4 regions of the Serratia surfactantfaciens genome follow, and region 2 is predicted to be linked to each of the others. Evidence: predicted binding sites of a transcription regulator. Region 2 holds the regulator's gene; each other region holds the start of a gene.
What was found. The regulator PurR, encoded in region 2, represses purine synthesis genes. The targets are predictions, from matches to a motif close to CANGCAAACGTTTGCNTG.

Region 1: ATE40_RS18505 (NCS2 family permease) is a predicted target of PurR. The motif match lies at 2,265-2,282, and genes of this name have one in related genera.
Region 3: cvpA (colicin V production protein) is a predicted target of PurR. The motif match lies at 1,809-1,826, and genes of this name have one in related genera.
Region 4: glyA (serine hydroxymethyltransferase) is a predicted target of PurR. The motif match lies at 1,875-1,892, and genes of this name have one in related genera.

The regions. Positions count from the first base shown of each region.
Region 1 covers NZ_CP016948.1:3,956,902-3,961,112, forward strand. Annotated here, with positions in the region: gene ATE40_RS18500 (Na+/H+ antiporter) at 1-566, opposite strand, end outside; gene ATE40_RS18505 (NCS2 family permease) at 764-2,125, opposite strand; gene ATE40_RS18510 (VOC family protein) at 2,459-2,866, opposite strand; gene ATE40_RS18515 (glutathione S-transferase family protein) at 2,914-3,582, opposite strand; gene ATE40_RS18520 (lipocalin-like domain-containing protein) at 3,579-4,022, opposite strand.
Region 2 covers NZ_CP016948.1:1,636,656-1,640,866, reverse strand. Annotated here, with positions in the region: gene ATE40_RS07860 (C40 family peptidase) at 1-320, shown strand, start outside; gene sodB (superoxide dismutase [Fe]) at 520-1,098, shown strand; gene cydH (cytochrome bd-I oxidase subunit CydH) at 1,161-1,250, opposite strand; gene purR (HTH-type transcriptional repressor PurR) at 1,575-2,600, shown strand; gene punR (DNA-binding transcriptional activator PunR) at 2,597-3,541, opposite strand; gene punC (purine nucleoside transporter PunC) at 3,665-4,211, shown strand, end outside.
Region 3 covers NZ_CP016948.1:2,948,683-2,952,893, reverse strand. Annotated here, with positions in the region: gene folC (bifunctional tetrahydrofolate synthase/dihydrofolate synthase) at 1-905, shown strand, start outside; gene dedD (cell division protein DedD) at 906-1,649, shown strand; gene cvpA (colicin V production protein) at 1,884-2,384, shown strand; gene purF (amidophosphoribosyltransferase) at 2,406-3,923, shown strand; gene ATE40_RS13835 (UbiX family flavin prenyltransferase) at 4,055-4,211, shown strand, end outside.
Region 4 covers NZ_CP016948.1:3,252,437-3,256,647, forward strand. Annotated here, with positions in the region: gene ATE40_RS15320 (3-phenylpropionate MFS transporter) at 1-345, opposite strand, end outside; gene glyA (serine hydroxymethyltransferase) at 502-1,755, opposite strand; gene hmpA (NO-inducible flavohemoprotein) at 2,112-3,302, shown strand; gene ATE40_RS15335 (c-type cytochrome) at 3,340-4,211, opposite strand, start outside.

The DNA of each region.
Region 1 (4,211 bases), 2.3 Mb from region 2:
GCCACTTTGAGGAACTCCAGGGTTGCGCCGCCCACGGTGAACACCATGGTGCCCATCGCCACCGCGATGGCGAACTTGAGCGACACCAGGCCGGAGGCGTCGTTCATCAGCGCCTCGCCCTCGAGCACGCCCATGATCGGCTTGGGAATGCGCCCTTTACCGACGATGCCGGACAGCGCCACGGCGTCGGTCGGCGACAGCACCGCCGCCAGCGCGAAGGCCGCCACCAGCGGAATGCCCGGCACCATGGCGTAGATCAGATAGCCGACGCCGACCACGGTGATCAGCACCAGCACCAGCGCCAGGCCGAGAATTTCACGCCCGTGATGCAGGAACTCGCGCGTCGGCGTTTTCCAGCCGTCGGCGAACAGCAGCGGCGGGATGAACAGCACCAGGAACAGTTCGGGATCAAAGTCGACGTGCAGCCCGAAATGCGGCCAGGCCAACAGCGCCCCGATGGCGATTTGCATCAGCGGCAGCGGCACCTGGAACGGCAACATGCGCGTCACCACCCCGGACAGGGAGACCACCAGGATCAAAATGAGGATTGTAAAAAAGATTTCCATGCTTTCCTTAGACTCTACGATTCAGACGACATCGGCTCAGGGCCTGCGTTGGTCCCGATAGTAGATCACTTTTTTTACAGCGGTTAAAGCTTGTTGTGCCTTTCAAAACGCGGTGCAGAGCAGAAGAAGACTTATCTTAAGAAGGGAGATGCCGTGCATGCTTCCCCCGCCCGCCGGGCGAGGGAAACGAGGCGTGATTAAATCGCCCAGCCGCCGGCGTAAAACGCCACCAGCGCTACGGCGATCAGCACGGTGCCGATGTTCAGCTTGCGCCATTCGCCGGAGAAGATGCGGCCGATGACCAGCGAGCTGAAGCCCAGCATGATGCCGGTGACGATGTTGCAGGTCAGCACGATGAATACCGCGCACAGCAGGCCGGCCATCGCATCGACGAAGTCGTTGAAGTCCAGCTTGGTGACGTTGCTCAACATCAGCAGGCCGACGTACATCAACGCCGGTGCAGTGGCATAGACCGGTACCAGATAGGCCAGCGGCGACAGGAACAGGATCAGCAGGAACAGAATGCCGACCACGGTGGCGGTCAGGCCGGTCTTGCCGCCCGCGGCGGTGCCGGCGGCGGACTCGATGTAGACGGCGGCGGGTGCGGCGCCCACCAGGCCGGAGAAGATGCTGCTCAGGGAATCCGAGGTCAGCGCCTTGCCACCGCTGATGATCTGCCCGTCTTTATCCAGCAGGTTGGCCTGCCCGGCCACCGCGCGGATGGTGCCGGTGGCGTCGAACACCGCGGTCATCACCAGCGCCAGCACGCTCGGCAACACCACCGGCTGCAGCGCGCCCATGATATCCAGGCTGAAGATCAACGATTTGCCATCAGCGTCCGCCAGGCTCGGCATGGCGAACAGCCCCTGGTATTTCACCGCCGGATCGAAGATCAGACCGATGATGGAAATGGCGATGATCACCAGCAGAATGCCGCCGGGCACGCGCAGTTTCTCCAGCCCGAAGATCACCGCCAGACCGACCAACGTCATCACCACCGGGAAGGAGGTGAAGGCACCGAGCGCTACCGGCAGGCCATCCAGCGGGTTCTTCACCACCAGGCCGACGCCGTTGGCGGCGATCAGCAGCAGGAACAGGCCGATGCCGATGCCGGTGCCGTGCGCCACGCCCATCGGCAGGTTGCGCAGGATCCAGGCGCGAATGCCGGTCACCGAGATGACGGTAAACAGCACGCCCATCAGGAACACTGCGCCCAGCGCCACCGGGATGCTGATGTGTTGGCCCAGCACCAGGCTGAACGCGGTGAAAGCGGTCAACGAGATCGCACAGCCGATGGCCATCGGCAGATTAGCCCACAACCCCATCAACAGCGATCCCAGACCAGCCACCAGGCAGGTGGAGACGAACACCGCCGCCGGCGGGAAACCCGCCTTGCCCAGCATGCTCGGCACTACGATCACCGAGTACACCATCGCCAGGAAGGTGGTCAGCCCCGCCACCACTTCCTGGCGCACGCTGCTGCCGCGCGCGGAAATTTTAAAATAGCCATCAAGCCCGCCGGTTGGTTTTGCGGCGTGGTTCGCTTGAGAGTTCGACATAGGTTACTTCCCCTGTGTTTCATGAATCGGCCCGTCGCAGCAGGCCTGTAATCTCGCCCGCGCCTGATCGCCACGTAATCGTTTACGTCACGTTCCGCTTCCTTGCCCTTCCGTCGCACCGCCAACGGCGATGCGCACCAAGGCAAACGTTTAACTCGCAGCGCGCGGTACGGGTGATTTATGGTGGTTTATTCAAGGCAAACGATTATCCTGCCTTCCCTAGCGTCTAATCAACTAAAGATCGCGGCAAATTATGCAGAAAATGACGGGAATGGCTTCTGCACGAAAAGACGGGGCGACCGGACGCCCCGAGCGACATCTTCCACGACGACATTATTGCGTCTGCACCGCACTGGGATCCATGTACATCAGCTCCCAGATATGGCCGTCCAGATCCTGGAATCCGTGGCCGTACATAACGCCATAATCCCGCGGCTGGTGGTAGGTATTGCCGCCGCCGGCGATCGCCTTGCGCACCAGTTCGTCGACCGCCGCCCGGCTGGGTTGCGACAGACAAACCAGCACCTCGGTGGCCTGCCTGGCATCGCCGATCGGATTTGGGGTAAACATGCTGAATTTGTCGTGGGTCAGCAGCATCACGTAAATCGTCTCGCTGACCACCATGCAGGCGGCGGTATCGTCGGTAAATTGCGGGTTGAAACTGAATCCCAACTGGGTGAAAAACGCCATCGAGGCGGGCAGATCGCGTACGGGCAGATTAACGAAGATTTGCGTAGCCATGGGCTACCTCCGATGAAGAATGACCTCATCGAGTATAGCCCATCGCTTTAACTCAGCAGATCGTAAGGGCCGCCCTGCTCCAGCGCCCGTTGATAGGCCGGCCGGGCATGAATGCGCTGCAGGAAGCCGCGCAGTTTCGGGCAATTGTCCAGCGCGCCGCGCGCCGCCATCGCCTCCAGCGGGAAACTCATCTGGATGTCCGCCGCACTGAAGTCGTTGCCGACGAACCAGCTGCCCTTGTTCAGGTGCTGCTCAAGGTACTCGCAGTGCGGCGCGATCTGCTTGTCGAGGTATTCGCGCTGCACGCCTTTGCCGATCGCGCCCGCCACCGGCCGCAGCAGCCACGGGATCGGCGGCTGGCCGAGACGGCTGAACACCAGTTTCATCACCAACAGCGGCATCAGCGATCCTTCCGCGTAGTGCAGCCAGTAGCGGTATTGCTGACGCGCGTGGAAATCGGTCGGCATGAACATGCCTTGCGCGTCATAGGCTTCCTGCAAATATTCGATAATGGCGCCGGATTCCGCCAGCGTCAGATCGCCGTCGACGATCACCGGCGATTTGCCCAGCGGGTGGATCTTTTTCAGCGCCGGCGGCGCCAGCATGGTGTTCGGATCGCGCTCGTAGCGTTGCACCTGATAGGGCACGCCCAGCTCTTCCAGAAACCACAGAATGCGCTGCGAACGCGAGTGATTGAGATGATGAACAATGATCATGACGAGGCTCCTGTCCGTTGCCACACCAGCTCGCCAACCTGCAAGCCGTTGCCGAGCTGCAGCGGAACCGTGCGCAACGTCAGCCGATCGCCGCTGAAAGCGTAAAAGCGTACCTGACGGCTGCCGATCCAGTTGGGGAACGAACAGCCTTCGACCTGATGCACCACCTGCAGCTCGCTTTCCTCCACCTGATAGCGGCCGAAGTAGCAAATCATATTGATGAAAGCGGTATGGATCTCGCGTTCGGACCCCTGCGCCAAATCAGCGGCGGCGAAACGCGGCCGCACGGCGCTGTAGAGCTGCGCCGCCATCGTGCCATTGGCCTCATAGTGGATGCGCCCCAACACCTGCTCACCCAGCGGATAATTCAACTCGCCATCCTGATTTTTAAACGCCGACGACACCAGCGCCCAGCTGCCGATAAACGCGTTTACCGTCATCAGTCTTCTCCGGTTAAGGATCGTCTGTAAAGGGTAGTGATGATTTTTACCGCGCGCCAGCGGGTGAAAAATAATCAATTTATTTGAATGAAATACTCAAAACTCTCCGATTTTTTATTCCGACCTGCCGCACTACTATTTAACACATCGAGAGACAACGAGCTCTCACCCAATCAATACGCTGAGGAA
Region 2 (4,211 bases):
GCTTCGACTGCAGCGGCCTCATCTATTACGCCTATAAAGACGTGGTGAAAATCAAGATGCCGCGCACCGCCAACGAGATGTATCACCTGCGTGACGCGGCGCCGATCAAGAAAAGCGAGCTGGAAAGCGGCGATCTGGTGTTCTTCCGCATCAACAACCGCGGCGTGGCGGACCACGTCGGCGTCTACCTCGGCAACGGCAAATTCATCCAGTCGCCACGCACCGGCGAAGAGATCCGCATCAGCCAGCTCGACAACGACTATTGGCAGAACCACTACATCGGCGCACGCCGCGTAGTGACGCCGAAAACCATTCGTTAATTTCCCGCTCTGCGCGGTTGCGGCCCCGGTCGCAACCGCCTGCTCAAGCTATCGCCCATCGCACTTCCCCACGCGCATTTCTCGCTTTTCCTCCTGTTTTTTATGGTGAAAATTGTTAAGATTGAATGACCACAATAAAAAACGGCCCATCCGGTTCCCGCCCCGGCGGGAAGCACATGGCGCTGTAAAGGAGGAAGCAATGTCGTTTGAATTACCTGTATTACCGTATGAGAAAAACGCGCTCGAGCCGCACATCTCCGCCGAAACCCTGGAATACCACTACGGCAAACACCACAACACCTACGTGGTTAACCTGAACAACCTGGTGAAAGGCAGCGAGTTCGAGGGCAAATCGCTCGAAGAGATCATCAAGACCTCTAACGGCGGCGTGTTCAACAACGCCGCGCAGGTGTGGAACCACACCTTCTACTGGCACTGCCTGTCGCCACAGGGCGGCGGTGAACCGCAGGGCGAACTGGCGGCGGCGATCGTCAAGTCCTTCGGCTCTTTCGCTGCGTTCAAAGAGCAGTTCACCGATGCCGCCGTGAAAAACTTCGGCGCCGGCTGGACCTGGCTGGTGAAAAAACCGGACGGCGCGCTGGCGATCGTCAACACCTCTAACGCGGCAACCCCGCTGACCGGTGAAGACAAACCGCTGCTGACCGTTGACGTGTGGGAACACGCGTATTACATCGATTACCGCAATGCGCGTCCAAAATACCTGGAAAACTTCTGGGCGTTGGTCAACTGGACCTTCGCAGCGGAAAACCTGGCGTAAGCACAGGTTTCTGATGTGACGAGGCGCAGCCAGGCTGCGCCTTTTTTAGCGCCGGGGGGAAATCAGTTCAACGCGGCAACGAAGCTGAAAGCGATAATGACCGCCAGCGCGCAAACGGTGGTGAACAGCGACATCTTCAATTCGGTATCCATGACAACTCCTTTAAAATGGGCTTTCCTAAGGATAAAAGGCGTACAATTAGTACGTCAAATCATTTTCCCACAGTTCGCCGATAAAATCTTGTTATCATTTCCCGGTTTATAATATCGATTACCTCTTCCACTTTTGCTCAATATGCGACAAAATTCGCAGTTCACAACTGCGTACCGGCATCCATGCCCCTCCTGATTAAGCGCTGAAGACTTCAACACACTAAAAACTCAGTTTTCGCTTCTCTGGAGAAGGATCTACGTAGGCAAACGATTAACATCACACTTACATGCTGTAAACATGTGAGTTCAGGAGTCATTCCTTACATGGCAACGATTAAAGATGTGGCCAAACGCGCGGGCGTTTCCACCACCACCGTTTCGCACGTCATCAATAAGACTCGTTTCGTCGCCGAAGAGACCAAAGCGGCCGTGTGGGCCGCCATCAAAGAACTGCACTACTCGCCGAGCGCCGTGGCGCGCAGCCTGAAAGTCAATCACACCAAGTCGATCGGCCTGCTGGCCACCTCGAGTGAAGCCCCCTACTTCGCCGAAGTGATCGAAGCGGTGGAAAACAGTTGCTACAGCAAAGGCTACACCCTGATCCTGTGCAACTCGCACAACAACCTGGACAAACAGCGCGCCTACCTGGCGATGCTGGCGCAAAAGCGCGTCGACGGCCTGCTGGTGATGTGTTCCGAATACCCGGATCAGCTGCTGGGCATGCTGGAAGACTACCGTAACATCCCGATGGTGGTGATGGACTGGGGTGCGGCGCGCGGCGACTTCACCGACACCATCATCGATAACGCCTTCGAAGGCGGCTATCTCGCCGGCCGTTATCTGATCGAACGCGGCCACCGCGATATCGGCGCCATCCCGGGCCAGCTGTCGCGCAACACCGGCGGCGGCCGCCATCAGGGCTTTATGAAAGCGCTGCAGGAAGCGCAGATCGACATTCGCGAAGAGTGGATCGTACAGGGCGACTTCGAGCCGGAATCCGGTTACAAGGCGATGCACCAGATCCTGTCGCAAAAACAGCGGCCGACCGCAGTATTCTGCGGCGGTGACATCATGGCGATGGGCGCCATCTGCGCCGCCGACGAGCTGGGGCTGCGGGTGCCGCAGGATATTTCCGTAATCGGCTACGACAACGTGCGCAACGCCCGCTACTTCACCCCGGCGCTGACCACCATTCATCAGCCGAAAGAACGCCTGGGCGAAATGGCCTTCACCATGCTGCTGGATCGCATCATCAGCAAGCGCGAAGAGTCGCAGGTGATCGAAGTGCATCCGAAGCTGATCGAACGCCGCTCGGTCGCCGATGGCCCGTTCATCGACTACCGCCGCTAATCCCCTGAGCCGGAAGCCTGCACGGCTTCCGGCGCCGCCTCGCTCAGCCACTCCTGATTCAGCGTCTCCCCATCGCCCAGATACGCCAGTAGCCAACTCATCGCCGGTGACGGTTTATCCTGCTGCCAGGTCAGGCAGCAAGGGCTGGCGGGAAACGGCTGCTGCAGCTGCAACGCCTTCAGCTCACCGCGCTGCACCAGCGGCAGCGCCCGATGTGCCGGCATCATGCCGACGCACAGCCCGGCGCACAAACAGTCGAGCGCCGACGTCCAGTCCGGCACCACCAGCCGCCGCTGGTTATCCAGCGTCCAGGTGACGCGCTTGGGCAAATTGCGCGAGGTGTCCTCCAGACAAAGCGAAGGGTACGGCCGCAACTGATCGTCATGCAGCGGCCCCGCCAGCTGCGCCAGCGGGTGTTGCGGGCTGACTACGCACAGCCAGTTCATATAGCCCATGTCGCGGAAGGCAAAACCGCCGCCGACCGGCACCGCACGCGTGGCGCCGATCGCCATGTCCGCCCTGCCGTCCGCCAGCGCATCCCAGACGCCGTTGAACACCTCGGGTTGCAGCATCAACTCGACGTCGGGGAAATGGCGGTAGAAATCCAGCACCAGCTGGCGGCTGCGCTGCGGTTTGACGATGATATCCACCGCGATATTCAGCTGACCGCGCCAACCGTTGGCCACCTGCTGACAGTGCCGGCGGGTGTCGAGCATTTTTTTGATAACAGCTCGCGCATCCTTGATAAACAACGCACCGGCCGGCGTCAGCTCCACATCGCGGTGACGCCGCTCAAACAGCGGCACCGCCAGCCATTGCTCCAGCTGCCGCACGGTATAACTCACCGCCGACGGCACCCGGTGCAGCTCCTGCGCCGCCGCGCTGAAACTGCCGGTGCGCGCTACCGCGTCGACGACTTCAAGTGAATATTCAGACCACATCGCTTTGCCTTCAATTTTTTTAACAGCACTTTGCAAATATTACCGTTTCACAAGCAGAGATCCAGCCGGATACACTGGCCGGCGCTAAAAACCTGCGATACTAAAATATTAACGAGAAATACCATGCGAAATTCTTTTGGCTTTATGTTCTACCTCGCCGGCCTGAGCATGTTGGGTTATCTGGCGACCGATATGTATCTGCCTGCCTTCGGCGCCATGCGCGAAGAACTGCAAATCTCCGCCGGCGCCGTGAGCGCCAGCCTGAGCATCTTCCTGGCCGGCTTCGCCTTCGCGCAGCTGCTGTGGGGGCCGCTCTCCGATCGCCTGGGGCGTAAACCGGTATTATTGATTGGCCTGACGCTGTTCGCCCTCGGCTGCCTCGGCATGCTGTGGGTGGAAAACGCCCTGCAGCTGTGGATCCTGCGCTTTATTCAGGCGGTCGGCGTCTGTTCCGCCACCGCCATCTGGCAAGCGCTGGTGGTCGACCGTTATCGTGAAGGTCAGGCCAATCGCGTGTTCGCCACCATAATGCCGCTGGTGGCGCTGTCACCGGCGTTGGCCCCGCTGCTTGGCGCCTGGCTGCTGAACCACGCCAGCTGGCGGGCGATCTTCGCCGCGCTGTTGGTGATCACCGCGCTGCTGCTGCTGCCGACGTTGATGCTCAAAGAGC
Region 3 (4,211 bases), 1.3 Mb from region 2:
TGACCTATTTCGAATTCGGCACCCTGTCGGCGTTGCAGCTGTTCAAACAGGCGCGGCTCGACGTGGTGATCCTGGAAGTGGGCCTGGGCGGGCGTCTCGACGCCACCAACATCGTCGATCCGAGCGTGGCGGTGATCACCAGCATCGCGCTCGATCACACCGATTGGCTGGGCGACGATCGTGAAAGCATCGGCCGTGAAAAGGCCGGTATTTTCCGCAGCGGCAAGCCGGCGGTAGTGGGCGAACCCGACATGCCGGACAGCATTCGCCAGGTCGCCGAAACGCTGGGCGCGCCGCTGTATCGCCGCGGTGAAGCCTGGCGCTTCAGCGAGCAGGGCGATCGCTGGCAGTGGCAGGGCGGCGATACGCTGCTGACCGATCTGCCGACGCCGAACGTGCCGCTGGCCAATGCCGCTACCGCACTGGCGGCGCTGAACTGCTCCCCGCTGGAAATCGACGAACGGGCGATCTTCACCGGGCTGCAGCAGGCGACGCTGCCGGGGCGCTTCCAGATCGTGCGGCGGGAGCCGACGCTGATCCTCGATGTGGCGCACAATCCGCACGCCGCCGGTTATCTGGCCGGGCGCCTGGCCAGCCTGCCGCGCGAAGGCGGCAAGGTGCGCGCGGTGGTGGGCATGCTGTCGGACAAGGACATCGCCGGCACGTTGGCCTGCCTGAGCGAGCAGGTGGATGAATGGTACTGCGCGCCGCTCGACGGGCCGCGCGGTGCCAGCGTCGAACAGCTGGCGCAACATCTGACGGAACCGCGCCGTTTTGCCGATGTCGAAACTGCCTGGCGGCAGGCTATGCAGGATGCTGATAAACAGGATATTGTGATCGTCTGTGGATCGTTCCACACCGTTGCGCAGGTGATGGCGGCGTTAGACGAGATGCGGGGAGTGTGAGTGGCGAGTAAATTTCAGAACCGACTGGTCGGAACCGTGATTCTGGTGGCGCTGGGGGTAATCATCCTGCCAGGGTTGCTGGACGGCAAGAAGAAGCATTACGAGGACGAATTCGCGGCCATTCCTTTGGTGCCGAAGCCGGGCGACGTCGAAGAGAACGACGTGCTGCCGCCGGTGACGCAGCCGTTGCCGGCGCAGCCGCCGGAAGGGGCGGGCGCGTTGGTCGAGCAGCAGGCGGCCAACGAAGCGGCGGCGCAACAGGCGGCGCGGCAGAATGCTCAGCAACCGACGCTGGTGGCGCCACCGCCGGTCGAGACGCGTCCTCAGCCGGCGCCGCAGCCTAAGCCGAAACCGGTAGAAACCAAACCGGTGGAAGTGAAACCGAAACCGGCGCCGCAGCCGAAGCCGGTGGAAGTGAAGCCGGTACCGAAACCGGAGCCTAAGCCGGAGCCGAAACCTGAACCGACGCCGCAGCCGAAACCGGCGGAAGAAAAAGCGCCGGCCGGGCAAGCCTATGTCGTGCAGCTCGGCGCGTTGAAAAACGCCGCCAAGGCGAACGAGATTGTCGCCTCGCTGCGCCTTTCGGGCTATCGCGCCTTTACCGTGCCGTCGACGCCGGTGCAGGGGCAGATCACCCGTATCTACGTCGGGCCAGATGCCTCTAAGCAGAAGCTGCAGGCGGCGCTGCCGTCGCTGAATTCGATCAGCGGGCTGAGCGGGCAGGTGAAGCCGTACGGCCGTTAAACCTCGCAGGGGCGCAGCACGATGCGCCCCTGAATTAAGGAGTGGTGGAGAGAAAGCGAGAAAAACCGCGCCTTTTGCAGGCGAAATCACCTATGTAGGCGCGGCGATTAGGAATTTTTTGATCGCCGCTTTTTATTTGTAACGTGGTAGGAAATCCCCTACGCAAACGTTTTCTTTTTCTGTTAGAATTCGCCGCGAATTGGATGCAGGGGCGATTCATTATTGGAATAGTTCATGGTCTGGATTGATTACGTCATTATAGCGGTGATTGGATTTTCGGCTCTGGTGAGCCTGATCCGAGGGTTTGTTCGCGAAGCATTGTCACTTGTGACATGGGGATGTGCGTTTTTTGTTGCCAGCCATTTCTACTCTTACCTTGCGGTCTATTTCACTCGTTTTGAAGATGAACTGGTGCGAAACGGCATCGCGATCGCGATTTTGTTCATCGCGACCTTGATCGTAGGGGCTATTGTTAACTATGTGATTAGCTCACTGGTAGAGAAAACCGGGTTGTCGGGCACCGACCGCGTGTTGGGCATCTGCTTCGGCGCGCTGCGCGGAGTGTTGATCGTCGCGGCGATCCTGTTCTTCCTGGATACCTTTACCGGCTTCTCACAAAGTGCCGACTGGAAACAGTCGCAGCTCATTCCCCAGTTCAGTTACGTCATCAGGTGGTTCTTTGACTACCTGCAGAGCACGTCGAGTTTCTTGCCGACCCAATTGCCGGGGCGGTAGCGCTGATGAGGAAAAGACAACATGTGCGGTATTGTCGGTATCGCCGGTTTCATGCCGGTAAACCAGTCGATTTATGATGCGCTGACGGTGCTCCAGCACCGTGGCCAGGATGCCGCAGGCATCGTCACCATTGACGCCCACAACGGGTTCCGTTTGCGTAAAGCCAACGGCCTGGTGAAGGATGTGTTTGAGGCGCGCCATATGCAACGCTTGCAGGGCAACATGGGCATTGGCCATGTGCGTTACCCGACGGCCGGCAGCTCGAGCGCCTCTGAGGCCCAGCCTTTCTACGTCAACTCGCCGTTCGGCATTACGCTGGCCCATAACGGTAATCTGACCAACGCCCATGAGCTGCGCCAAAAGCTGTTCGAAAGCGGCCGTCGCCATGTCAATACCACCTCCGACTCGGAAATCCTGCTGAACGTGCTGGCCAGCGAGCTGGATCGCTTCCCGCACTATCCGCTGGAGGCCGACAACATCTTTACCGCAGTCGCCGCGATGCATCAGCAACTGCGCGGCGCTTACGCCTGTGTGGCGATGATCATCGGCCACGGCCTGCTGGCGTTCCGCGATCCGAACGGCATTCGCCCGCTGGTGATCGGCAAGCGTACGCTGGAGGATGGCCGCAGCGAGTACATGGTGGCTTCCGAGAGCGTGGCGTTGGATACCCTGGGCTTTGAGTTCCTGCGCGATGTAGCGCCGGGCGAAGCGGTGTACATCACCACCAAAGGCCAGCTGTTCACTCGCCAGTGTGCAGAGAACCCGAAAACCAACCCGTGCCTGTTCGAATACGTCTATTTCGCGCGCCCGGATTCCTTTATGGACAAGATCTCGGTCTACAGCGCCCGCGTGCGCATGGGCCAGAAGCTGGGTGAGAAGATCGCCCGCGAATGGGAAGATCTGGATATCGACGTGGTGATCCCGATCCCGGAAACCTCCTGCGATATCGCACTGGAGATCGCGCGCATTCTCGAGAAGCCATACCGCCAGGGCTTTGTGAAGAACCGCTATGTTGGCCGCACCTTCATCATGCCGGGCCAACAGGCGCGTCGTCAGTCTGTGCGCCGCAAGCTGAACGCCAACCGCGCCGAATTCCGCGACAAGAACGTGCTGCTGGTGGATGACTCCATCGTGCGCGGCACCACCTCGGAGCAGATCGTCGAAATGGCACGCGAAGCGGGCGCCAAGCGCGTCTATCTGGCTTCCGCCGCGCCGGAAGTGCGTTTCCCTAACGTCTACGGCATCGACATGCCGAGCGCCAACGAACTGATCGCCCACGGGCGTGAAGTGGATGAAATCCGCCAGATCATCGGCGCCGACGGGCTGATCTTCCAGGACCTGGACGATCTGATCGAAGCGGTGCGCGAAGAGAACCCGGATATCACCCAGTTCGAATGCTCGGTGTTCAACGGCATCTACGTGACCAAAGACGTCGACCAAAGCTATCTGGAATACCTGGAGTCGCTGCGCAGCGACGACGCCAAGGCGCTGCGGGTGCAAACCGAAGCGGAAAATCTGGAACTGCACAACGAAGGCTAATCGCCCGCGTTGATCCCCCAAGGTGCAGCGCCGCGTTTGCGGCGCTGCACCTTGCTCCTGTGACTTGCTTATCCCTCGCCATTGCGGCAAAGTCTGCCTGATCTTACTTTTTACGGCAGAGGCCATTTTCCATGAAACGACTCATCATCGGCATTTCCGGTGCCAGCGGCGCGATCTACGGCGTGCGCCTGTTACAGGTTTTGCGCGACGTCGCAGAGGTGGAAACCCATCTGGTGATGAGCAACGCGGCAAGGCAGACGCTGGCGCTGGAAACGCCGTACAGCCTGC
Region 4 (4,211 bases), 1.6 Mb from region 2:
GTCGGTCAGCGGCACCAGCGGCGAAAAGAACAGGTTGAAACCGGCGATCACCAGCATCAGCCAACCCCAACCGTTGCCGAAGCAGAAACCGACCGCGAAGGCCAACGTCAACAGGGCCAACAGGCGCAGGGCGGAGACCAGATGAGAGGGATCTTTAACGCGGGGAGCAATCAGCAAGCTACCGAGGAAGCGGGCCACCAGACCGGCGCCGAGTAAAATGCCGATGGTTTCGGGCGCGATGCCCTCGCCTTTCAGCCACACGCCCCAGAACGGTAAGAAGATGCCATAGGAAAAGAAGTAGGTGAAATAACTGAGAGCGAGCCAACGCGTTGATTGCAGAACCATGATCCCTCCGGTGTGAGGGCAATACTTTGACAGAGCTCACACCGCCCGGCAATCTTCATTCCACTTCAATGCATTAGAGTGCCAAACAGTTCACAGTTTGCCGCAAGCGGCCATAAAAAAACCCGCCGCAGCGGGTTTTTTCAGGCGAAAGCGGGATTAGGCGTAAACCGGCAGGCGGGCGCAGATATCCAGCACTTTCTTCTTGGTGCGTTCGATGGTGGCTTCATCGTTGATGTTGTCCAGCACATCGCAGATCCAACCGGCCAGCTCGCGCACGTCGGCTTCTTTGAAGCCGCGACGAGTCACGGCCGGGGTGCCGATACGCACGCCGGAGGTGACGAACGGGCTCTTCGGATCGTTCGGCACGCTGTTTTTGTTGACGGTGATGTTGGCGCGGCCCAGGGCAGCGTCAGCTTCTTTACCGGTCAGGTTTTTGTCGACCAGATCCAGCAGGAACAGGTGGTTATGGGTGCCGCCGGAGACCACTTTGTAGCCGCGCTGCAGGAACACTTCCACCATCGCCTTGGCGTTGACCGCCACTTGCTGCTGGTAAACCTTGAACTCAGGCTCCATCGCTTCTTTCAGCGCCACCGCCTTGCCGGCGATCACGTGCATCAGCGGGCCGCCCTGGCCGCCAGGGAACACGGCAGAGTTCAGCTTCTTGTACAGCTCTTCGTCGCCGCCCTTCGCCAGGATCAGGCCGCCGCGCGGACCCGCCAGGGTTTTGTGGGTGGTGGTAGTGACGATGTGCGCGTGCGGCACCGGGTTCGGGTACACGCCGGCGGCGATCAGGCCCGCCACGTGCGCCATGTCGACGAACAGGTAAGCGCCGATGCTGTCGGCGATTTCGCGCATTTTGGCCCAGTCAACCACGCCGGAGTAAGCGGAGAAGCCGCCGATGATCATTTTCGGCTTGTGGGTCTGCGCCTGTTTGGCCAGATCGTCATAGTCGATTTGACCTTTGTCGTCGATGCCGTAAGGCACCACGTTATACAGCTTGCCGGACAGGTTGACCGGGGAACCGTGGGTCAGGTGACCGCCGTGCGCCAGGTTCATGCCCAGAATGGTGTCGCCCGGCTGCAGCAGCGCGGTGTACACGGCGAAGTTAGCCTGGGAGCCTGAGTGCGGCTGCACGTTGGCGTAATCGGCGCCGAACAATTCTTTGGCGCGATCGATAGCCAGCTGTTCAACGATATCCACGTATTCACAGCCGCCGTAGTAACGCTTGCCCGGATAGCCTTCAGCGTATTTGTTGGTCAGCTGGGAACCCTGAGCCTGCATCACGCGCGGGCTGGTGTAGTTCTCAGACGCGATCAGCTCGATGTGCTCTTCCTGACGCACCACTTCCTGCTCCATGGCGCGCCACAGTTCAGCATCGTAATCGGCAATGTTCATTTCACGCTTTAACATCCGGCATCTCCTGACTTAAATCAGCTAACTAAAAAATCACCAAATAACTACCCGTTTGGGTTCTGGGCCACAGTGTAAACCGTTTCCCCCCACCGAAGATAGGTCTTGACAGAGGTTTTTACGCAAACGATTGGCATAAGGCAGCGCAAGGCTTTGATCCGCGAAATGTCCCCGTTTATCAACGGACATTTCCTCATGCGAACAATGCGCTTTTTTCATGTTCTGTGAACACGATCGACGCCTGAAGAACACCGCAACGAAAACAAGGGCATTTACAAGCGACGCGGAACCCAATAAGATGCATTTAAAATACATCATTAAAATTCTCGTCAAGAGCCAACCCAAGGAGCGCTCCCATGCTGGATAGCCAAACCATCGCCACCGTGAAATCCACCATTCCCCTGCTGGCTGCAACCGGGCCGAAGCTGACCGCCCACTTTTACGATCGCATGTTCGCGCACAACCCGGAATTGAAAGACATTTTCAACATGAGCAATCAGCGCAACGGCGATCAGCGTCAGGCGCTGTTCGACGCCATCTGCGCCTATGCCGCCAACATCGAGAACCTGGCGGCGCTGCTGCCGGCGGTGGAGCGCATCGCGCAGAAGCACACCAGCTTCAATATTCAGCCGGAGCAGTACAACATCGTCGGCGGCCACCTGCTGGCAACGCTGGACGAGATGTTCAGCCCGGGTCAGGAAGTGCTGGACGCCTGGGGCAAAGCCTACGGCGTGCTGGCCAACGTGTTTATTCAGCGTGAAGAGCAGATTTATCAGCAGAGCGAAGCCGATAACGGCGGCTGGCGCGATCTGCGCGCATTCCGCATCCTGAAGAAACAGCCGCAGAGCGACGTGATCTGCAGCTTCGTGCTGGCGCCGGTGGACGGCGGCCGGGTGGCGGACTTCAAACCGGGGCAGTATCTGGCGGTCTACATCAAGCACGACAGCCTGGAGCATCAGGAAATTCGCCAGTACTCGCTGACCACCTCGCCGAACGGCGAGTTCTACCGCATCGCGGTAAAGCGTGAAGATCAGGGTAAAGTGTCCAACTACCTGCATCAGCAGGCGCAGGAAGGCGACGTGATCTACATCGCCCCGCCGCACGGCGACTTCTTCCTCGACGTGGCGCCGACTACGCCGGTGGCGCTGATCTCCGCCGGCGTCGGCCAAACCCCGATGCTCGGCATGCTCAACACCCTGCACGACAACCAGCATCAGGCGCAGGTCCACTGGCTGCACGCGGCGGAAAACGGCGACGTGCACGCCTTTGCCGATGAAGTGGCGGATATTGCCGGGCGCATGCCGAATCTGAGCCGCCATGTGTGGTACCGCGAGCCGGGCGCCGATGACGTGGAAGGCCGCGATTACCACAGCCGCGGATTGATGGATTTGAGCGCGCTGCGGGGCAGCCTGGCCGATCCGCAGATGCACTATTACTTCTGCGGCCCGGTAGCCTTCATGCAGTTTGTGGGGAAACAGCTGCTGGAGATGGGCGTAGAGGCCGAACGCATCCACTACGAATGCTTCGGCCCGCATAAGGTGCTGTAATGCTTGCGGAGCGCGGCCGTCAGACCGCGCTCCCCCTTCATTTCTCCTGCAGTTTGCGCGCGTCCTGCACCTGCTGTACCGTCACCGGCGCCGCCTGGTTGCCCCAGCTTCCCCGCAGATAGCTCATCAGATCGGCCGCTTGCCGATCGTTCAACGCCCAGCCGTAAGCCGGCATGTCGAACGCCATCGCCTGTTGCGTGGTCGGCGTATGCGCCCCTTCCAGCACCACCCGCAGCGCGGTCAGCGGATTGTCCGCCGTCACCGTGGCGTTGCCCGCCAGCGCCGGAATGGCGAAGTCGGTGCCCTCGCCCTGGTTGCCGTGGCAGGTCGAGCAGTACATCGCATAGGTCGCCTTGCCGCCCGGATTATCCGCCTGCGCAGCAGATGAGGCAGGTTTGGCGGCGCTTTCCGGTGCCAGGCTGCGCAGGTACACCGCGATGGCGTTCAGATCGCCGTCGCTGAGGTACTGCGTACTGTGGGTCACCACCTCGCTCATCGGCCCGGCGACCGCCGCATGGCGGCTGCGGCCGGTTTTCAGCAGCGCCGTCACCTCTTCCGGCGGCAGGCCGCGCAGATTGGAAGCGTACCAGCCGTCGAGTTCGGCGCCGCTCAGGAACACTGTTTCCTTGCCATCCAGCCCCTTCTCCTGCATCGCCCAGCCGCGCGGCGTGTGGCAGCTGCCGCAGTGGCCGGCACCCTGCACCAGGTAGGCGCCGCGGTTCCACTCGGCGCTCTGCTGCGGATCCGCCTGATACGGCTGGTCGTCGTGGAACAGCTGGTTCCACACCGCCAGCGGCCAGCGCATCGACAGCGGCCAACTAATGTCGCTGGCGCGGTTGGCGACGTTCTGTGCCGGCACCTCGTTCATCAGATAGTCATACAGCGCACGCATGTCTTCCGCGCTCATTT